DNA from 3 places in the Streptomyces sp. XY431 genome. Region 2 is predicted to be linked to each of the others. Evidence: riboswitches for the same ligand, from Rfam matches in the RefSeq annotation. Region 2 holds a riboswitch; each other region holds the start of a gene.
What was found. A riboswitch is a leader RNA that binds a small molecule or an ion and turns the genes downstream of it on or off. The one in region 2 is predicted to bind cobalamin.
Positions count from the first base shown of each region.

Region 1: it holds a riboswitch for cobalamin, as region 2 does, so the genes downstream of both, ADK60_RS23745 (ribonucleoside-diphosphate reductase subunit alpha) here and metE (5-methyltetrahydropteroyltriglutamate--homocysteine S-methyltransferase) in region 2, are expected to answer to the same signal.
Region 3: it holds a riboswitch for cobalamin, as region 2 does, so the genes downstream of both, ADK60_RS23610 (FecCD family ABC transporter permease) here and metE (5-methyltetrahydropteroyltriglutamate--homocysteine S-methyltransferase) in region 2, are expected to answer to the same signal.

Region 1 covers NZ_LGDO01000280.1:44,557-51,722, reverse strand. The annotation lists gene ADK60_RS23750 (ribonucleotide-diphosphate reductase subunit beta) at 1-525, opposite strand, end outside; gene ADK60_RS23745 (ribonucleoside-diphosphate reductase subunit alpha) at 525-2,975, opposite strand; cobalamin riboswitch at 3,136-3,297, opposite strand; gene ADK60_RS23740 (GH12 family glycosyl hydrolase domain-containing protein) at 3,359-4,606, opposite strand; gene ADK60_RS23735 (glycoside hydrolase family 26 protein) at 4,704-6,107, opposite strand; gene ADK60_RS23730 (glycosyltransferase family 2 protein) at 6,107-7,166, opposite strand, start outside.
Region 2 covers NZ_LGDO01000151.1:26,822-33,987, reverse strand. The annotation lists partial or broken gene ADK60_RS48130 (ECF transporter S component) at 1-361, shown strand, start outside; gene ADK60_RS17775 (TetR/AcrR family transcriptional regulator) at 395-1,075, opposite strand; gene ADK60_RS17770 (FAD-dependent oxidoreductase) at 1,169-2,278, shown strand; cobalamin riboswitch at 2,409-2,646, shown strand; gene metE (5-methyltetrahydropteroyltriglutamate--homocysteine S-methyltransferase) at 2,812-5,127, shown strand; gene cobF (precorrin-6A synthase (deacetylating)) at 5,187-5,948, opposite strand; gene ADK60_RS44865 (hypothetical protein) at 5,947-6,090, shown strand; gene ADK60_RS17755 (hypothetical protein) at 6,160-6,417, shown strand; gene ADK60_RS17750 (3-hydroxybutyryl-CoA dehydrogenase) at 6,622-7,166, opposite strand, start outside.
Region 3 covers NZ_LGDO01000280.1:14,303-21,468, forward strand. The annotation lists gene ADK60_RS23585 (amino acid ABC transporter permease) at 1-861, shown strand, start outside; gene ADK60_RS23590 (amino acid ABC transporter ATP-binding protein) at 858-1,670, shown strand; gene ADK60_RS23595 (CGNR zinc finger domain-containing protein) at 1,792-2,379, shown strand; gene sodX (nickel-type superoxide dismutase maturation protease) at 2,376-2,753, opposite strand; gene sodN (superoxide dismutase, Ni) at 3,075-3,470, shown strand; cobalamin riboswitch at 3,569-3,703, shown strand; gene ADK60_RS23610 (FecCD family ABC transporter permease) at 3,801-4,892, shown strand; gene ADK60_RS23615 (ABC transporter ATP-binding protein) at 4,889-5,683, shown strand; gene ADK60_RS23620 (ABC transporter substrate-binding protein) at 5,775-6,770, shown strand; gene ADK60_RS23625 (GNAT family N-acetyltransferase) at 6,841-7,166, shown strand, end outside.

The DNA.
Region 1 (7,166 bases), on a different contig from region 2:
GAAGCAGATCAGGTTCAGCAGGAACGCCCGCCGGTCGTCCTTGCTCTGCAGCGAGTCGATGTGGTCGACCGCGTTCATGTACTTGAAGCAGAACTGGGCCTTCTGGTGGATCGACGGAATGTTCTCCACCGCCGCGAAGGCCGCGTTGCGGTCCTCCGGGTCCGGAAGGTAGGTGTCCAGCAGCGTCAGGTAGAACTGGACGTGCACCGCCTCCTCGAACAGCTGACGGCTCAGGTACAGCCGCGCCTCCGGGGAGTTGATGTGCTTGTACAGGCTCAGCACCACGTTGTTGGAGACGATCGAGTCACCGGTCGCGAAGAACGCGACCAGCCGGCCGATCATGTGCCGCTCGCCCTCACTCAGCTTCGCCAGGTCGGCGACGTCCGAGTGCAGGTCCACCTCCTCCACCGTCCAGGTGTTCTTGATGGCGTCGCGGTACCGGTCGTAGAACGACGGGTAGCGCATCGGGCGCAGCGTCAGCTCGAAGCCGGGGTCGAGCAGCATCTTCTCGCGGTCGTCTGACATTACTGGCACGCCTCGCAGGACTCGGGGTTCTCCAGGGAGCAGGCCAGCGCGGCCTCTTCCTCGGGGGTGAGGGTCGGGGTACCGACCGGGATCGTGTCGGCCGTCACCGGCACCGGCGCGGCGGTACGGGCGGCGCCCGAGGCGGCCTGGGCGATCCGGGTGGCCGGGCGCGAGCGCAGGTAGTAGGTGGTCTTCAGACCGACCTTCCACGCGTAGGCGTACATCGAGCTGAGCTTGCCGATGGTCGGCGCGGCCATGAACAGGTTCAGCGACTGGCTCTGGTCGATGTACGGCATCCGGGCGGCGGCCAGGTCGATCAGCGCGCGCTGCGGCAGCTCCCAGGCGGTGCGGTACAGCGAACGCACCTCGGCGGGCAGCCAGCCGAGCTCCTGCACGGAGCCGTTGGCGTCGCGCAGCGCGTCCCGGGTCTGCTGGTCCCAGACGCCGAGCTCCTTGAGCTCGCGCACCAGGTACGGGTTGACCTGGAGGAACTCGCCGGAGAGGGTCTCGCGCTTGAACAGGTTGGACACCTGCGGCTCGATGCACTCGTAGACGCCGGCGATCGAGGCGATCGTGGCGGTCGGCGCGATCGCCAGCAGCAGCGAGTTGCGCAGGCCGGTCGTGGCGATTCGGGTGCGCAGCGACTCCCAGCGGTCGGCCCACTCGGGCGCGGCGCTCGGGAAGTGGTCGATGTGCAGCTCGCCGCGGGCGGCGCGGGTCTCCTCGTACGCCTCGTGCCGGCCCAGCTGCTCGGCCAGGTCGGCGGAGCGCTCGTAGGCGGTGAGCATGATGCGCTCGGCGATCAGCGTGGAGAGGTTCTTGGCCTCGGCCGAGTCGAAGTCGATCCGCAGCTGGAAGAAGACGTCCTGCAGGCCCATCACGCCGAGGCCGACCGGGCGCCAGCGGGAGTTGGAGGCACCGGCCTCGGGGGTCGGGTAGAAGTTGATGTCCACCACGCGGTCGAGGAAGGTGACGGCGGTGCGCACGGTGGCGTCCAGCCGGTCCCAGTCCATCGCGTTCAGCAGGTCGGCGGCGGTGGCGCCGGCGGCGACGTGGGCGCCGAGGTTGACCGAGCCGAGGTTGCAGACCGCGGTCTCGGAGTCGTCGGTGACCTCCAGGATCTCGGTGCAGAGGTTGGAGCTGTGCACCGTGCGGCCGGGCAGCGCGGTCTGGTTGGCGGCGCGGTTGGAGGCGTCCTTGAAGGTCATCCACCCGTTGCCGGTCTGCGCCAGGGTGCGCATCATCCGGGCGTAGAGGGTCTGCGCGGGGATGGTGCGGACGGCCTTGCCGGCCAGCTCGGCCTTCAGGTACGCCTCGTCGAACTCGGCGCCCCACAGGTCGACCAGCTCGGGGACGTCGGCGGGGGAGAACAGCGACCAGTCGGCGTTGGCGTTGACCCGGCGCATGAACTCGTCCGGGATCCAGTGCGCCAGGTTCAGGTTGTGGGTGCGGCGCGCCTCCTCACCGGTGTTGTCGCGCAGCTCGAGGAACTCCTCGATGTCCGCGTGCCAGGTCTCCAGGTAGACACAGGCCGCGCCCTTGCGGCGGCCGCCCTGGTTGACGGCGGCGACCGAGGAGTCGAGGGTGCGCAGGAACGGCACGATGCCGTTGGACTTGCCGTTGGTGCCGCGGATCAGCGAGCCGCGGGAGCGGATCCGGGAGTAGGACAGGCCGATGCCGCCGGCGTGCTTGGACAGCCGGGCGATCTGCGCGTAGCGGGAGTAGATCGAGTCCAGGTTGTCCAGCGGCGAGTCCAGCAGGTAGCAGCTGGACATCTGCGGGTGCCGGGTGCCGGAGTTGAAGAGGGTCGGCGAGGAGGTCAGGTACTCCAGCCGGCTCATCAGGCGGTACAGCTCGGCCACCTCGCGCACCGACTGCTCGGTGTCGCCGACCGCCAGGCCACAGGCGACACGGAGCAGGAAGTGCTGCGGGGTCTCGACGACCTTGCGGGTGATCGGGTGGCGCAGCAGGTAGCGGCTCTGGACGGTGCGCAGACCGAAGTACTCGAAGCGGTCGTCGCCCTTGGCGTCGATCAGCGCGTCCAGGGTGGCGGTGTGCTTGGCGACGAAGGCGGCGGTGGTGTCACCGATCAGGCCCTCGGCGTGGCCGACGGCGATCGAGCTGGAGAACGAGACCACCTGCTGGGTGGCCGCCTCGTCGACGATCTCCAGCGCGAGCAGTCGGGCCGCGAGCTTGGAGTACTGCGGGTCCTCGGCGATCATCGACGCGGCGGCGTCGACGGCCAGTCCGCGCAGCTCGGCGAAGTCCGAGCCGGCGTGCCGGCCGCGGAGCGCGGCGGCGGCGACATGACCGGGGTCCACCTGGGGGAGGTCGGCGCTGCGGTCGGTGAGAAGGCGCAGGAGCGCACCGCCGGGATCGGCGACCGTCGGGTCGGCGGGGACGGAGCTGGAACCCTGGGCGGGCAGGACGACTGAGGCAGCGGTGGTCAAGGCGCTTCTCTCCTGGCGGCGGTCGACGGCGGTGGATCGGGGGCCGGGCCGTTCGGGCAGGGGAGTACGCCGCGCGGGCCCGTGGGCGTCGCGCGCGATTCGTCCCCGGCCCGCCCGCGAGGCCCGGAAGTGGTGCTGGTGCGCATGGCCTCTGCGGGGAGGCGCCGGCACGCCGTCGGCAGGTACTCGGACTCGCGGGCTCCCTGGGGAGGCGGCCGCACACCGCTGCGGGGCAGTCCCGGATTCGCACCGGGTTCCCCTGCTTCGACAGCAGGAGTGAGCATACATCTAGTGGCGCTCGTCCGACGAAGCCCCACATGTAGTGTCGCGAGGCTGCGTGTCGTGGGTCGGTTGCGATAGGCTGCGGGGGCTTTCGGCGCCCCTCAGAGCGGCCTGTGCCACTCCTGGGCGGGCTTGGCGGCGCACAGCCGCATCCGCACCTGGGGGCCGTTCCCGGTGCCCGTGGGGCCGGTCGCGGGGTTCTCCAGACACTTCCCGGAGTCCTCGTTGATCAGCTGCCCGCCGTCGGTGGCGCGCCACCGCTGGTCGGGTCTGCGGGTGCAGCCGGTGAGGACCGGGAACCCGAGGTCCGGGTCCTCCAGACAGCGTCCGGCCTGGCCGACCGAGCCGTCCTCGCCCATGGTCCAGCTCTGCGCCGGGGAGCCGTCGCAGGTGGCGGCGCCGACCGCGGCCGGGTCGCCGGCCACCCGGCTGTCCAGGCAGTAGCCGGGCACCGCGGAGGTGACCGCGCCGCTGGGACGGCCCGCGGCGACCTCGAACGAGAACGCGTCGGTGCCGAGGCCCGCGCCGCCCTCCCAGATCTCGAAGCCGGCCTGGACGGCGCACAGGTACGAGCCGGCCGGCACGTAGCCGCGCTGGACCGCGTCGCGGGTGAAGGCGCGCAGGTCGAGGTCGGTGACGACATTGGTGGCGGAGGCCGCCTCGTAGGTGATCAGGGTGTGGCTGCTCTTCTTCGGCGCCTCGTACACCCGGTAGGCCTGGCCGCCGCTGCGCAGCTCACCGGACTGCTTGCCGAACGGCGAGGTGCCGTTGCCGCGCAGCCAGATCATCACCTCGGCGCTCTCGGTGAACGAGCAGCTGCCCCGGGTGGTGCTGTACCAGAGGTCGTAGGAGGCGTTCCAGACGCCGCCGTCCACCTGGGTGGTGCGCCAGGTGCTGGTCGCGTACCGCAGGTTGTCGACGGCGATGGGCAGCGGGCTGACGCCGTCGTTGCCGAGCGGGGTGCTGATGTGGGGGTAGGCGCCGGGACCGCGGGCCGGGTCGGTGAGGTTGCCCCGGGCGACGGCGCTGCGGGTGACGGCGAAGGCGGCGCTGTCGTTGCCGCCGTGCACGCACAGGCCGCCGGTGGCGTTCCACTCGTTGGGATTGATGACGTAGCGCCCGGAGTCCACCGGCTGCGAGGGGTAGCGGTTCTGCGCGGTGGAGCACAGTTCGCCGGGCTCGGGAGAGGTCAGCGGCGGCGGGGGCGGGGCGACGGCGGCGGTCGAGGGGGCGCTCTCGCGCGGGATCAGCACGGCGCACAGGCAGAGCACCAGAAGGGCGGTGGGCGCGAGCCACCACCAGGCGCGCGGCCGGGGACGCCCGGGGCCGGGCAGGAACGGGCGGACCATGCTCTTCGCCTCCCAACGGGGTACTGGTGTTCGGTGTACGGGCCGGCCGGTGCCCCGGCGGCCTCCTGCGGGCGGACGGGCCCGCGGTCGGTCGAGGCTATCCGGCGGCGCCCGACGGGGAGCTCCGGGGCTTGGTGGTGGCCGGCTTCCGGCTCGGGGCGGTGGACCCGGACGGCTTGGTGCCGGTCCCGCCGGTCGGCTTGGCGCTCGGCGAGGGCACCGCCGGGGCCGGGGCCGAGGGCGTGGCGGCGGGCGGCGTGGTGGGCGGCGGCACGGTGAGCAGCGGCTGCGAGCGGACGGTCCACTGCCCGGCGTACCGGGGCGCGGCGACCCCGGCGGCGTACGCCGCGCTGGCCGCGGTGGACGCGGTGACCCGCCAGTCGACCTCCTTGACCGCCTCGTACCAGATCAGGCCGATGATGTCCGGGTGCCGGGGCAACTGCTCGAACATCTCGGTGATCCAGCGGGCCTTCTGGCCGGAGCTGTCGGTGGCGGCGGTCTCGGTGATCACCACGGGCTTCGGGCTGAAGGTCCGCAGCTTCTTCAGCGTCGGCTCGAAGATCTGCTCGAAGGAGGCGTACTTCTCCAGGCCGACGGTGCCGTAGTAGCCGGACAGGCCGATCCAGTCGACGTAGTCGTCACCGGGGTAGAGCGAGTCCAGCGAGGTGGCGTTCTCGTAGTCGATGTTCGGGCTCCACACCCAGACCACCTTGTCGGCGCCGGCCTGCCGGAAGAGGTCGTGGACGTGCTTCCAGGCCTGCACGTACTGGCCGCGGCGGTTGCCGTTGGCCTGCTCGGCCCACGGGTACCAGTAGCCGTTCATCTCGTGGGCGAAGCGCAGGGCGATCGGGTAGCCGAGGCTCTTGACGCCCTCCGCCCACTGCTTGATGTAGGGGTCGAACTCGCCGCCGATGATGCGGCTCAGCGCGTAGTCGGGCTGTTCGCCGCGGAGCTTGTCGACCTTGGACTCCTTGTGGAAGTCCCAGGGCTCCCAGGCGACCATCGGCATGATGCCGCGTTCGGCCACGGTGTCGAAGACCCGGCGGTCGAACCGCTTGTCCCACCAGCCGACGGAGAACTCCAGCACGTTCGGCCGGTGCTTCACGGCGGTGGCGAACTCCTCGACCGGGTCGAGGTCGTAGGGGCCGGCCTTGGTCATGAGGCCCATGAAGGCGCCGCCGGGTGCCGGGAACGGGGCCGCGGCCGGTTCGACCGGTGCCGGGGCGGGGCTGCCCGTGTCCTCGCCGCCCGTCGGGGCGGGCGTGGGGACGGGCGTCGCGACGGGTGTGTCGGTGGGAGCCGCGGTGGCGGCGGCGGTCGGGGCCGGTGCCGCCAGGGCGGCGACCAGCCAGTCCGGCATCGCCGTCGGCGCCTTGCCGGAGAAGGCGTACGGCTCGGGCGCGTGGCGGGCGTTGTACTTCGGCGCCAGCACGAAGGCGTAGCTGGCCAGCAGCGCGAGCGCGAGCAGGCCGACGATCCTGGGCACGGTGATCCGCAGCATCAGCGACCGCCCTTCCGGCCGCCGCCGGCCGGGGCCGGCTCCAGCAGTTCCGCGAGTTCCCGCTCGGGGCCCGTCCCGGGGCCTCCCGCGGCTGTTCCGTCCTCGTCCGGTCCGACGGGCTCGGCCTCGTCGCCGGCGTCGTCCATGCCCTTGAGGGCCTCGAGGGCATGGTCGCCGGCGTCGTCGGAGCGGCGCGGGGCGGGCAGTCCGGCGGCGGCCCGGCGCTCGGCCCGGGCGACCCGGCGCGCGCTGACGAAGGAGATGACCGGCGGCGCGATGCCGGTGAACATGCTGACGCCCGCCCAGAACCGCAGCAGCCAGATGCCGTGGTGCAGGGCGAAGCTCGCGGCGAGCAGCCCGGCCGCGACGGCGGCCCACAGCAGGTGCAGCCGGAAGGTCGACAGCCGCTCGGCACTGCGCAGGTCGCCCTTGGCGGTCACCGCGTAGGCCAGCGGGCGGCGCAGCAGCGCGGCGATCGCGGCCGCGAGGTACACCGGTCCGGCGAACAGGGCCAGGCCCATGCCGGCCATGCCGATCTCGCGCCGCTCGTGGGCGGCCAGGTTGAAGCGCCGCAGCCAGAGCCAGAGCAGGAACCAGCTGCCCATGCTGGCACCCCAGAGCGAGCCCCAGAGCACGGTGTCGAGCTGGATCGAGGTGATTCCGCAGGCCAGGTAGACGGCGGTGGCGAGGCTGCCCAGGACGGTGGTCACGGCCACGCTGGGGTAGTAGAACTGGACCAGTCCGTACAGCACCCGCTGGCGCGTCCGCAGCCGGATGCCCTTGCGCAGCCGGGTCTTCAGCAGGATCTCCCAGATGCCGAACGCCCAGCGCTTCTGCTGGTTGAAGTAGTCGGTCCAGGAGGTCGGGCCCTCGCCCACGGCCAGTACGTCGGGGGTGTAGACGCCCTTCCAGCGGCGTCCGGTGGCCGGGTTCTCGGTGGCCTGCACCCGCATGCTGGTCAGGTGGTCCTCGATGATCGAGTCCTGGTAGCCGCCGATCTGCTGCCAGGCGGCGGGCCGGTAGAGGTGGTTGGTGCCGATCAGCAGCGGGGCGTCCATG
Region 2 (7,166 bases):
GTTCGTCGGCCTGCTCGCCGGGCTGCTGCCGCGCCTGCGGCGGCGCTGGGAGGTGCCGATGCTGGCCGTCTACGGGGCCTTCTCCGGCTACCTGTTCGGCTTCCTGCTGAACCTCTCCTTCTGGCCGTTCTCGACCGACCCCAACAGCTCGATCGCCTACCTGCCGGGGCTGCCGTTCACCGAGCAGTGGCACCGCTACCTGCTCTTCGACGTGGCGACCTCGCTCGGCTGGGACACCGGCCGCGCCGTCACCACCTTCGTGGCCGTCCTCGTGGTCGGCCCCGCCGTCCTGACCGTCTTCCGGCGCGCCGCCCGGCGGGCCAACTTCGAGCCGACCGTGCGCTTCGAGGCCCCGGCGGGGGAGTCGCTCCGCCCGGCGCTGCAGGGCGTCACCTCACCGCGAGAGGTGGGCCTCGATGCCGTCGAGCACGAAGTCCAGGCCCATCCGGAAGGTGCGGTCGGCATCGAGGTGGTCGGCATCGCGCACCACCGTGGCCAGCGCGGGGAACCTGCCGGTGGCGAAGGTGCGTTCCAGGTAGGGCCCGAGTGAGCGCTGCCACTGCTTCTCGTCCATCCCGGTGGCCCGCTCGGCCCGCCGCTCGGCGATCTCCCGCCGCACCGCGCCGATCACGTACGCCTTGACCGCGGCGACCACCGGCATGACGGCGTCCACATGGAGGTCGCCCAGCGCGGCCACCAGGGTCTCCCCGCCGGCCAGTGCCTCCGGCCCGAGCTGGGGTCGGCCGCCCAGCAGATCGGCGAGCCATTCGTGCTCGTGGGCGGCGCTCCGGGTGGCCTCGGCATGGGACCGGAGCACCTCCCGCCAGTGGTCGCCGGTCGGCCGGATCCCGGCGTGGACGGCGTCGACCATCAGGTCGAGCAGTTCCTCCTTGCTCGCGATGTAGCCGTACAGCCGCATCGGACGGACGTCCAGCTCGGTGGCGACCTTGCGCAGCGACACCGCGTCCAGGCCGTCCGCGTCGGCCAGCCGGATCGCTGTTCGCACGATCCGGTCCCGGCTCAACGGGGCGGGCACGGGTCGATTCGGCGGCTCCGGCCTCTCCCACACCAACATGCCGCTCACCATACAGCGCATCGGGCGATACAGTGTATCGACCAGTACGGTGTATCGAGATGCGCCGGGGTTGTATCGAAGGGGGAGGCAATCATGACCATCGCCATCGTCGGAGCCGGCCTCGGCGGCCTGGCGCTCGCCCGGGTGCTGCACGTGAACGGCATCGACTGCGTCGTCCACGAACGCGAGTCGTCACGCCACGCGCGCGGCCAGGGCGGCATGCTCGACATCCACTCCGGCCAGCGGGCGCTGCGCGAGGCCGGTCTGCTCGACGAGTTCTTCGCGATCGCCCGCGGCGAGGGCCAGGACATGCGCCTGCTGGAGCCGGACGGCACCCTGCTGCTCCAGGAGGACACGCCCGACGACGCCCCGCTCGCGCGGCCCGAGGTCGACCGCGCCGACCTGCGCGACCTGCTGCTGGACTCCCTCCCCGAGGGAGTGGTGCGCTGGGGGCACGCCTTCGAGTCCGCCGAGAGCGGCCTGCTGCGCTTCGCCGACGGCAGCAGCGCGACGTACGAGCTGCTGGTCGGCGCGGACGGCGCGAACTCCCGGGTCCGTGCGCTGCTCACCGACGCCCGCCCGGCGCACACCGGCCACAACGTGGTCGAGGTCGGCATCCCCGACATCGACCGCACCCACCCCGAGCTCGCGGCGATGGTCGGACGCGGCACCTACTGGGTGCTCGGCGACGGACTGTCCCTGGCCGCGCAGCGCAACGGTGACGGCCGGGTCCGCATCGGCCTCGGCTTCTACGACACCGCCGAGGACTGGTTCGCCACCAGTGGGATCCCGTTCGACGACCCGGCCGCCGCCCGGGCGCGGCTGATCGACCTGCTCCCCGGCTGGGACCCGCGCTTCACCGCGCTGATCGCGGCCTGCGACGACACCATCGTGCCGCGGTCGATCACCACGCTCCCGGTCGGCCTGACCTGGCCGTCGACGCCGGATGTCACGCTGGTCGGCGACGCCGCGCACCTGATGCCGCCGATCGGACAGGGCGCCAACATGGCGCTGCTCGACGGCGCCCTGCTCGGCCTCGCGCTCGCCGCGCACCCGGACGACCTTCCGGCCGCCGTACAGGAGTACGAACGCGAGATGTTCGAACGCACCGCCGCTGCCGCCCGGATGTCCACGGACATGCAGGCGATGCTGCGGGCGCCGGACGCCGCCCGGAAGATGCTCGCGTTCTTCCAGCCCGACTGACGGCGGCCGCCCGAGTGACGGCGGCCGAGTGCGGCCGGGCGTGCCCGGCCAGCGCGGCGTCGAGGTGCCCGCCGGTCCCGACCCGTGGACACCACGGTGGAATCCACTGCCCCGACCGGTGGTTTGCCTCTAGGCTGGCCCCGTAGCTGGTTCGCCCTGCCCGCCAGGCACGGCGTCGTAAGAGGGAACCCGGTGACGCCTTTCGACTGGCCAGTCCGGGACTGCCCCGCAGCGGTGAGCGGGAACGACCGCCGTCATACGCACTGGGTCCGAGTCGGGCCCGGGAAGCGACGGCCAGTAGGTGTCCGCCCTCGACGAGGGCGAGCGTGCCCGCGAGTCCGAAGACCTGCCCGCTGCCCGTCCGCGGAGGATCCGCGGACGGCTGTCCGATGACCTCGAGGGCGGGTCGGCGACCACAGCAGGCGGTTGAGGCACGCCCGTTCACGGCGGCCACCCGTCCGGCTCGTCGTCCCTTCGCGCCCTCGTCCCGTCAGCGGGCACCTTGAGGAGCAAGACTCGCGAAGGAGAGTCCCTTGACAGCGAAGTCCGCAGCCGCGGCCACCCGGGCGACCGTGCACGGCTACCCCCGCCAGGGCCGGAACCGGGAGCTCAAGAAGGCGATCGAGGGCTACTGGAAGGGCACCGTCACCGCCGACGCCCTCCGCGCCGCCGCCACCGAGCTGCGCCGGGAGAACTGGCGGCAGCTCGCCGAGGCCGGTGTGCGCGAAGTCCCCACCGGTGACTTCTCGTTGTACGACCACGTGCTGGACACCACCGTCGCCGTCGGCGCGATCCCGGCCCGCCACCGGGCCGCCGTCGACGCCGACCCGCTCGATGGGTACTTCGCCATGGCGCGGGGCACCCAGGACGTCGCGCCGCTGGAGATGACCAAGTGGTTCGACACCAACTACCACTACCTGGTCCCCGAGTTGGGGCCCGACACGGTCTTCGTCGCGAACCCCGCCAAGGCGGTCGGCGAACTCGCCGAGGCGCTCGCGCTCGGCCACGGGGCCCGGCCGGTGCTGGTCGGCCCGGTCACCTACCTGCTGCTCGCCAAGCCCGCCCCCGGAGTGGCGGCGGACTTCGAGCCGGTCACCCTGCTCGACCGGCTGCTGCCGGTCTACGCGGAACTGCTCGCCGCGCTGAAGGCGGCCGGCGCGCAGTGGGTGCAGCTGGACGAGCCCGCCCTCGTCCAGGACCGCACCCCGGCCGAACTGAACACCGCCGCCCGCGCCTACCGCGAGCTCGGCGCGCTCACCGACCGGCCGAAGCTGCTGGTCGCCAGCTACTTCGACCGCCTCGGCGAGGCCCTTCCGGTGCTCGCCAAGGCGCCGGTCGAGGGCCTGGCACTGGACTTCACCGGCCCCGCCGCCGCCAATCTGGACGACCTCGCCGCCGTGGGCGGTCTGCCGGGCAAGCGGCTGGTCGCGGGCGTCGTCGACGGGCGCAACATCTGGATCAACGACCTGGAGAAGTCGCTCGCCACCCTGGCGACCCTGCTCGGCCTCGCCGACCGCGTCGACGTCGCGCCGTCCTGCTCCCTGCTGCACGTGCCGATCGACGCCGCCCTGGAGCGCGACGTCGATCCGCAGATCTCCCGCTGGCTCGCCTTCGCCCGGCAGAAGGCCGCCGAGGTCGCCCTGCTCGCCCGCGGACTGCACGAGGGCACCGGCGCGATCACCGCCGACCTCGCCGCCAACCGCGCCGACCTGGCCTCCCGGGCCGGCTCGCCGATCACCCGCGACCCGGCCGTGCGCGCCCGCACCGCGGCCGTCACCGCGGACGACGCCCGCCGCCCGCAGGCCTACCCGCAGCGCGCCGAGGCCCAGCGCACCCGGCTCGGCCTGCCGCTGCTGCCGACCACCACCATCGGCTCCTTCCCGCAGACCACCGAACTGCGCGTCGCCCGCGCCGATCTGACGGCCGGTCGGATCGACGCCGCCGCGTACCGGGAGCGGATGGAGGCCGAGGTCCGGGAGGTGATCGCCTACCAGGAGAAGGCCGGCCTGGACGTCCTGGTGCACGGCGAGCCCGAACGCAACGACATGGTCCAGTACTTCGCCGAGCAGCTCACCGGCTACCTCGCCACCCGGCACGGCTGGGTGCAGTCCTACGGCACCCGCTACGTGCGTCCGCCGGTGCTCGCCGGGGACATCTCCCGCCCGCACCCGATGACCGTCGACTGGTTCCGGTTCGCCCAGGACCTCACCGACCGCCCGGTGAAGGGCATGCTCACCGGCCCGGTCACCATGCTCGCCTGGTCCTTCGTCCGCGACGACCAGCCGCTCGGCGACACCGCCCGCCAGGTCGCCCTCGCCCTGCGCGACGAGGTCACCGACCTGGAGGCCGCCGGCGCCGCCGTCGTCCAGGTCGACGAACCGGCCCTGCGGGAGACCCTGCCGCTGCGTGCGGCGGACCGCCCGGCGTACCTGGACTGGGCCACCGAGTCCTTCCGGCTGGCCACCTCCGGAGTCCGCGCCGACACCCAGGTGCACACCCACATGTGCTACGCCGAGTTCGGCGCGATCATGACCGCGATCGAGGAGCTCGACGCGGACGTCATCTCCCTGGAGGCCACCCGCTCCCACATGCAGGTCGCCGGTGAACTGGCCGCCGCCGGTTACCCGCGCGAGGTCGGACCGGGAGTCTGGGACATCCACTCCCCGCGCGTGCCCAGCACCGAGGAGGCGCTCTCCCTGCTGCGGGCGGGCCTGGCCGCGATCCCGGCCGAGCGGCTCTGGGTCAACCCCGACTGCGGCCTGAAGACCCGCGGCTGGGCGGAGACCCGAGCCTCCCTGGACAGCCTGGTCGGCGCCGCCCGCCGCCTGCGGGAGGAACTCGCGGGCTGACCCGACTCCGTCCGCCCCGCCCCGGCCGTCACGGACCGGGGCGGGGCGGCGGCGCGGGGTCAGTCCTCGGTGCGGCGCAGCAGATAGGTATCCATGATCCACCCCTTGCGTTCGCGGGCCTCCGCACGCAGCCGGGCGATCTCCGGCGCCGCCTCGCCGAGCGGACCGGAGACCAGGATCTCGTCCTCCCCGCCCAGGTAGGCGCCGTAGTGGATGTGCACGCCGGCGGGGTCGATCCGGCCGAAGGCGGCCTGCCCGTCGAGCATCACCACCGTGTCCTCGGCGCCCGGCGGGAAGCCCTCGGCGGCCAGCCGGCGCGCGGTGGTGATCCGCACCGGGCGGCCGACCCGGGTGAGGGTGGTGCGGTGCCGGGCGGCGAGCACCGAGACGCTGCTGATGCCCGGCACCACCTCGTAGGTGAACGCGCCGGGGTCCGCCGCCAGCACCTCGTCCAGTACGGCGGTCACACTGTCGTACAGGCTGGGGTCGCCCCACACCAGCAGTGCGCCGATACCGTCCGGCCCCAGCTCCTCGCCGACCAGCCGACCGACCAGCTCGGCCCGGCGGCGGCGCCAGTCCTGGACGGCCTCGGTGTAGGCCGGAGTGCTCCGGTCGCGCTCGGCGTCCGGCACCTCGACCACCCGGTGACCGGGCCGGGCGTGCTCCTCGATCATCCGCCGGCGCAGCCGCATGAGGTCCTGGCGCTGCTCGTTCTTGTCGAGGAGGAGGAACACGTCGGTGCGGGCGATGGCCTTGACCGCCTGCAGGGTGAGGTGGTCCGGGTCGCCCGCACCGATGCCGATGACGTTGATGTGCCGCATGCCCACGATTCTGCCCGGTCGGGAGGACACGGACCCGACCGGCCCCACCGACCGGGGGCCGGGCGGGATCCTGGACGGTCCCTCGCACGCGGCACTCTCCTACTACCTCGGCCCGCACCGCCTCGCCGGTGCGGGCCGCTGACCGGCAGCGTCAGGAGCCCCGCGGTCGCGTTTGCGGATCGGTGAGCGTCTGCCGGACCATAGAGGGCCGGTGGGGCTGCACCCGGCGCGGCTCCATGTGGTCCTGGCCATGGAGGATCGGATGACGGACTGTGCGAACTGCCATGCCGCACCCGCGGTGATCGAGGACATCGAGGTGGAGCCGCCAAGGCCGTGGTGCCTCGGGTGTGCCACCGCCCTGGTGCGAGCCGGTGATCCGGTTCTGCGCTACCGCTCGCTCGGTGACGGTCAGGACGAGTACGCGCGGGTGCTTTCGCGCGGCAGTACCGCAGCGGTGCAATTCGGCTGACGTCTCATGACGCGCTCGGCCGGTCCCGCAGCGAGATCGACGACCGGAACTGGAAGGTCTGCACTCAGACTCCGGGGCCGGGAGAGCAGGCCACCAGTGCGGCGCCCGGTGCCGCCCTGAGCGGGCAGCCGGTGACGGTCAAGGCCGTCAAGTTCGGCGAGTCCTGCCCCTGACGCGGCACCGGGTCGCTCGGTGTGCCCTCGCTCAGGCCGGTCGGTGGGAGTGGAAGCCCCGGCCGGATTTGCGGCCCAGGAGGCCGGCTTCGACCATGCGGGTGAGGAGGGGCGGGGGTGCGTAGAGGGGCTCCTTGTACTCCTCGTACATCGACTTCGCGATGGCCTGGACGGTGTCGAGGCCGATGAGGTCGGCGAGTTGGAGCGGGCCCATGGGGTGGGCGCAGCCGTGGACCATGCCGGCGTCGATGTCCTGGGCGGTGGCGTGGCCGGCTTCGGCGAGGCGGATGGCGGAGAGGAGGTAGGGGATCAGCAGGGCGTTGACGACGAAGCCGGCGCGGTCGCGGGAGCGGACGACGTGCTTGCCGAGCACGTCCTCGGCGAAGGTGTGCACGCGGTTGAGGACGGTCGGGTCGGTGTGCAGGGAGGAGACCAGTTCGACCAGGGGCATGACCGGGGCGGGGTTGAAGAAGTGCAGGCCGAGGACGTTGGCCGCCCGGCCGGTGGCGATGCCGAGGCGGGTGACCGGGATGGCGGAGGTGTTGGTGGCGAGGACGGCGTCGTCGGCGGCGAGCA
Region 3 (7,166 bases), on a different contig from region 2:
GCGATGCTGCTCCACGCCCTGATCTTCAACCCCGCGTTCCAGTGGGACGTCGTCAGAGACACGCTCACCAACGAGCAGATCATCCACGGCATCTGGGTGACGCTCGAACTGACCGCCCTGTCCATGCTGATGGGCGTGGTCGGCGGCGTGCTCCTCGCGATCATGCGACTCTCGCCGAACCCCCTGCTGTCGGGGACGGCCTGGTTCTACATCTGGATCTTCCGCGGCACCCCCGTGCTGGTGCAGCTGGTGTTCTGGAACTTCCTGGGCGCCCTGTGGCCGAAGCTGTCGATCGGCATCCCGTTCGGACCCGAACTCTGGTCCGAGTCGACCAACACCCTCATCCCGACCTTCACCGCCGCCCTGCTGGGCCTCGGCCTCAACGAGGCGGCGTACATGGCGGAGATCGTCCGCGGCGGCATCCAGTCCGTCGACGAGGGCCAGACCGAGGCCGCCCACGCGCTCGGCATGAGCCGCGCGGCCACGCTGCGCCGGATCGTGCTCCCGCAGGCGATGCGGGTGATCATCCCGCCGACCGGCAACGAGACCATCTCGATGCTCAAGACCACCTCGCTGGTCCAGGTCATCTCGCTGGCCGAGTTGTTCACGGCCGGCCACGACATCTACTCGCGGACCTTCCAGACCATCCCGGTCCTGGTCGCGGTCAGCATCTACTACCTGCTCATGACCTCGATCCTCACCGTGGGGCAGTACTACATCGAGCGGCACTACGCTCGAGGTGCGAACCGGACCCTGCCGCCCACGCCGGTCCAGCGGCTGCGGCTGCTGTTCGGCGGCAGGCCCACCCCGAAGGCCAAGAACGACGTGGTCCCCGGACTCGAGGGAGGTGGCCACGCATGACCGACCTGACCAAGACCCCCGCCGACGAGCCCGGCAGCGGCCCGGGCGGCGGCCCGATGGTGAAGTCCGAGGGCGTCCGCAAGTCCTACGGCCTGGTCGAGGTGCTCAAGGGCATCGACCTGGAGGTCAAGCAGAGCGAGGTGTTCTGCCTGGTCGGCCCGTCCGGCTCCGGCAAGTCCACCTTCCTGCGCTGCATCAACCACCTGGAGAAGATCAACGGCGGCCGCCTCTGGGTGGACGGCGAGATGGTCGGCTACCGGCAGCGGGGCGACAAGCTCTACGAGCTCAAGGACCGCGAGGTCGCGCTCAAGCGGCGGGACATCGGCATGGTGTTCCAGCGCTTCAACCTCTTCCCGCACATGACCGCGGTGGAGAACGTGATGGAGGCGCCGGTCCAGGTCAAGCGTGAGTCCAGGGCCGAGGCCAGGGAGCGCTCGATGGCCCTGCTGGAGCGCGTCGGCCTGGCCGACAAGAGCGGGAACTACCCCTCCCAGCTCTCCGGCGGCCAGCAGCAGCGGGTGGCGATCGCCCGGGCGCTCGCCATGAAGCCCAAGCTGATGCTCTTCGACGAGCCGACCTCGGCGCTCGACCCCGAGCTGGTCGGCGAGGTGCTCGACGTCATGCGCGGGCTCGCCGAGGAGGGCATGACCATGATCGTGGTCACCCACGAGATGGGCTTCGCCCGCGAGGTCGGCGACGCGCTGGTGTTCATGGACGGCGGTGTGGTGGTCGAGTCCGGCACCCCCCGCGAGGTCCTCTCCAACCCGCAGCACGAGCGCACCCGCGCCTTCCTCTCCAAGGTGCTCTGAGCACAGCCGTCGACGGCGCCCGGCAGGCCGAACCTGCCGGGCGCCGCGCTTTTCCCGCTTTCGCCCCGCGGGTAATAGGCTGGAGGCAATCAGCCCGTTACCGATCTCTGGAAGGACCACCGTGGAGCTCGCCTCGTACGCCGATCTGGCCGTCCGGCTGGTGAACACCGAGGAGCCCGAGCGCGGCACCGACTCGCTGACCTCGGTGGACGGGGTGCGCGCCCTGTTCTCGGACTCCTCGCGTGCCCGCAACCTCGCCGACGAGTCGGACCTGCCCCGGCTGCGGGCCGTCCGCACCCGGCTGCGCGGGGTCTTCGAGGCCGCCGCCGAGGGCGAGGAGGTGCGCAGCGTCGACCTGCTGAACAGCCTGCTGATGGAGTTCCCGGTCAGCCCGCTGGTCTCCGGGCACGACTACCTCGACGCGGCCGGCCGGCCCCGCTGGCACCTGCACCTCGCCGACAACTCGCCGACCGCCACCGCGCACTTCAGCGCCGTCGCCTGCATGGGCCTGGCCGTCCACCTGACCGAGCTGGGCGCCGACCGGCTCGGCATCTGCCAGGCCGCGCCCTGCCGCAACGCCTATCTGGACACCTCGACCAACCGGTCCCGCCGGTACTGTTCGGACCGCTGCGCCACCCGCGCCAATGTCGCCGCCTACCGGGCCCGCAAGCGCCTGGAGGCCCAGGAGGCCGCGGCGGCCGGGCACTAGCGGACCGGGAGTTCCTCCGGCCGGATCCAGACGCCGAGGCGGCGGGCGAGCCCGGGCACCCGCGCCAGCGGGGCGGCCAGCAGCAGCCGCTCCAGCCGCCGTCCGGGCGCCAGCCAGGCCGGGCGCGGGCGCAGCCGCAGCAGCACCCGGCCGAGCACCAGCTCGTCCGGCACCGCTCCGTAGCTGCGGCTGTCACTGTCCACCGGCCGGTTGTCGGAGAGCAGCCACCAGCCTTTGGGGCGACGGCCGTCGGCCCGCTTGACCACCAGCAGGTTCTGCTGGAACGGGTGCCGGAACACCACCACCGCGCCGGGCCGGATCCGCGCGCCGTAGCGGACCAGCAGCTGGTCCCCGTCGCGCAGCGTCGGCACCATCGAGTCCCCCGCCACGTCGATCAGCCCGAACGGCGCGCCGCCGCCCGGCGGACCGTCCTCCGGTTCCGCGCTCCGTGCCACGGCTCCTCCTCCCGGCTCGCGTCCGCCGTGTCCCGTCCGGCTCCCGCCGCGTCCTGCTGTCCTGCTGTCGCGCTGTCGCGCTGTCGCGCACCAGTCTGCCGCACCGGCCGTCGGCCGCCGATGTCCGGATTCATCCGGTTCCGGCTCCGTCTTTTGCCCTGGGCGGGCCGCCCGGCCGGGAAACCGGACGGTCCGGCAGGTAATCTCGGGCGCGGGAAGACGATCTAAGGAAGGACTCCCATGTTCTCTCGTCTGTTTGCACCTCGCGCCACCGCCCACGCCCACTGCGACCTGCCCTGCGGTGTCTACGACCCGGCCCAGGCCCGGATCGAGGCCGAGTCGGTGAAGGCCACCCAGGAGAAGTACCAGGCCAACGAGGACGCGCACTTCCGCGCCCGCGCGGTCATCATCAAGGAGCAGCGCGCCGAGGCGGTCAAGCACCACATCTCGGTGCTGTGGAGCGACTACTTCAAGGCCCCGCACTTCGAGAAGTACCCGCAGCTGCACCAGCTCATCAACGACACCCTGAAGGCCGCCTCGGCCGCCAAGGCGTCCACCGACCCGGCCACCGGCCAGGCGCTGCTCGACCTCATCGCCGAGGTGGACAAGATCTTCTGGGAGACCAAGCAGGGCTGATCCCCGCCCGGTCGCCTTTCGGCCGCCCCCGTCCGGATCCGGACGGGGGCGGTCGCGCGTTCGGGGCCGGACGGGCACGACCGTTCGAACGGTAAGGGTCATAGCTGGTGAGTGCTTGTTATGCTGCCAGGGCGTCCCGCGGGGGAAGCCGGTGCGAATCCGGCGCTGACCCGCAACGGTAAGCGGCCCCCGCGGCCGTGAGCCCGATCGCCCGGGGACGCCGACCTCCCGACAACTCGCCGCGGACTGCGAGGGGATGGCGCCCCGGCACACCCGCGCCCGGACGCGCCGCCCCTCGCCGCACCCGGCCCGAGGCAAGGCGTGCCACCAGTGAGCAGCACCACCGCGGCCGCACCGGCCACCGCCGCGGCCCCACCGGGCCCCCGCCGGACACCCGCCCTCCCGCTGGCCGCCGCACTCGCCGCGGCCCTGCTCGGCTCGCTGGTCTGCGCCGTCGCGGTCGGCTCCGCCGGCCTCGGCTGGGGCCAGGTCCTGCGGCTCCTGGGCGCCGGCCTGACGGGCGGTCGGCTGGAGGCCGACGAGGCCGCCGCGTACGCCATCGTCTGGGAGATCCGGCTGCCGCGCGCCGTCCTGGCGGCCGTGGTCGGCGCCGGACTCGCCGCCACCGGGGTCGCGGTCCAGGCGATGGTCCGCAACGCGCTCGCCGACCCCTTCGTGCTCGGCATCTCCTCCGGGGCCTCGGTCGGCGCCAACGCCGTGCTGATGTTCGGCGCCTTCGCCTCGCTCGGCGTCTGGGCGCTCTCCGCCTCCGCCTTCGTCTCGGCCCTGCTGGCCATGGTGCTGGTCTATCTGACGGCCCGTACCGCCCACGGGCTCACCCCGCTGCGGCTGGTGCTCACCGGCACCGCGATGTCCTACGGCTTCTCCGCCGTGACCGCGCTGATGGTCTTCGCCGCCGCCCGCGGCGAGGCCGCCCGCTCGGCCATGATGTGGCTGCTCGGCAGCCTCGGCGGGGCCACCTGGGGCTCGGTGCCGATCGCCGCCGTCACCGTACTGGCCGGGCTGGCGTACCTGGCCCGCGCCGCCGGACGGCTGGACGCGCTGGCGATGGGCGACGAGACGGCCGCCTCGCTCGGTGTGGACCCGGACCGGCTGCGGCGCGCGCTGTTCGTGGTGACCGCGGCCGTCACCGGCACCGTGGTCGCGGTCAGCGGGGCAATCGGCTTCGTCGGACTGATGGTCCCGCACCTGGCCCGGATGCTGGTCGGCGCCGGCCACCGCCGGCTGCTGCTGGTCGCGCCGCTCGCCGGGGCCCTGCTGCTGGTCTGGGTGGACATCGTCTCGCGCACCCTGCTGGCCCCCGCCGAACTGCCCGTCGGCGTGGTCACCGCGGCCGTCGGGGTGCCCTGCTTCCTGCTGCTGATGCGCCGTCGCGGCTACGCCTTCGGGGGCGGCCGGTGAGCGCCGCCGGCACCGGGGCCCTGGACCTCGCCGTCGACCGGGTCTCGGTCGACCTGGCCGGCGTCCGGCTGGTCCACGAGGTCACCCTGACCGCCGCCGCCGGCCAGGTGGTCGGCCTGGTCGGCCCGAACGGCAGCGGGAAGTCCACCCTGCTGCGCTGCGTCTACCGGGCGCTGCGGCCCGCCGCCGGGGCCGTCCTGCTGGGCGGCGAGGAGGTCCACCGGCTCGCCCCGCGCGAGGCCGCCCGGCGGGTGGCGGCGCTGCCGCAGGAGCACTCCGCCGAGTTCGACTTCACCGTCGCCGAGGTGGTCGGCATGGGCCGGCTGCCGCACCGGCGCGGCGCCCTGGCCGGCCCGTCCGCGGCCGACGAGGAGCACTGCGCCGCCGCGCTGGGCCGGGTCGGCGCCGGGCACCTGGCCGGCCGGGGCTTCCTGAGCCTCTCCGGGGGCGAGAAGCAGCGGGTGCTGATCGCCCGCGCGCTGGTCCAGGAGCCCCGGGTGCTGGTGCTCGACGAACCCACCAATCACCTGGACATCACCCATCAGTTGGAGGTGCTGGCGCTGGTCCGGGAGGCCGGGACGACGGTGCTCACCGCGCTGCACGACCTCAATCTGGCCGCCGGGCACTGCGATCTGCTGTACGTGCTCGCGGAGGGGCGGATCGTCGCCTCCGGACCGCCCGCCGAGGTGCTCGAACCGGGGCTGCTGGCCGAGGTGTTCAAGGTCCGCGCGACGCCGGTCCGGCACCCGGTCACCGGCGCCGTCCAGCTGCTGTTCGACCGCCTGCCCTGACCGACCCGTCCGAACGCCCGGCCCGGACCGTCTCCAGGTACGACCGACCGTTCTCCGTACCACCGACCGCCCACCGCCCCGAGGACCCACCATGCGCACCAAGGCCGTTGCCGCCGCCGCCCTGCTCGCCCTCGCCCTCACCGGCTGCGGCGCCGAGATCGCCCCGCGCGGCGACGGCGCCGCCGCCTCCGCCCACTACCCGGTGACCGTCGAGAACTGCGGCGCCCCGGTCACCTTCCGGCAGAAGCCCGCCCGGGTGGTCACGAACGACGTCGGCATCACCGAGCTGATGTTCGCGCTCGGGCTGGAGGACCGGATGGCCGGCTATGTGATGCCGGACGACAAGGGCCAGGTCGACAAGGTCGCCTGGAAGGACGCCTACCAGCGCGCCCCGTGGCTCTCCAAGCAGCAGATCACCAAGGAGATCGCACTGGAGGCCAGGGCCGACCTGGTGTTCGCCGGCTGGCACTACGGCTTCGACGAGAGCCGGGGCGTCACCCCGCAGGCCCTGGCCGGCCTCGGCATCGGCTCCTACGTGCTCAGCGAGTCCTGCCGCAGCGGCAAGGGCACGGAGCGCGGCGTGATGTCCCCGCTGCACGCGCTGTACACGGACCTCGCCAACCTGGGCGAGATCTTCGACGTCCGGGACCGGGCGGACCGGCTGATCGCCGGGTTCAAGGCGGAGATCGCGGCCGTCCCCGAGCCCGCGTACCGCCCGGGCGTCTTCCTGTACGACAGCGGCGAGGACAAGCCCTTCACCTCCGGCCGGTTCGCCGCCCCGGAGGAGATCATCACCAAGGCCGGCGGGCGGAACGTGACCGGGGACCTCGCCGACTCCTGGGCCACCGTGGGCTGGGAGACCGTGGTCGAGCGCGACCCCGAGGTGATCGTGATCAACAACTACGGCACCCCCGACGCCGAGGCGAAGCGGCAGTTCCTGAAGTCCTTCCCGCCGCTGGCCGGCGTCTCGGCCGTCCGCAACGACCGGATCTTCGTACTGGACTACGTCGACCTGGTCGAGAGCCCCCGCAACCCGGCCGCGGTCACCGCGCTGGCGGCCTACCTGCGGACCGTCCCGGCCCGCTGAGGCACCGGCCGTCCCGGGCCCCCGGCCCGGCCCGGGACGGGAACGGGGCGGCCCAAGTAGGCTCGGAGCCATGATCCGCACCGCAGTCCCCGCCGACGTCCCCGTGGTCCACCGCATGATCCACGAACTCGCCGAGTACGAGAAGGCCGCCCACGAGGCGATCGCCACCGAGGAGCAGCTGCGGGCCGCCCTGTTCGGCGAGCAGCCGGCCGTGTTCGGCCTGATCGCCGAGGACGACACCACCGGCGAGCCGGTCGGCTTCGCGCTCTGGTTCCTCAACTTCTCGACCTGGCGCGGCAGCCACGGGATCTACCTGGAGGACCTCTACGTGGACCCGACCGCCCGCGGCGGCGGCCACGGCAAGGCGCTGCTGCTGGAGCTGGCCCGGATCGCCGT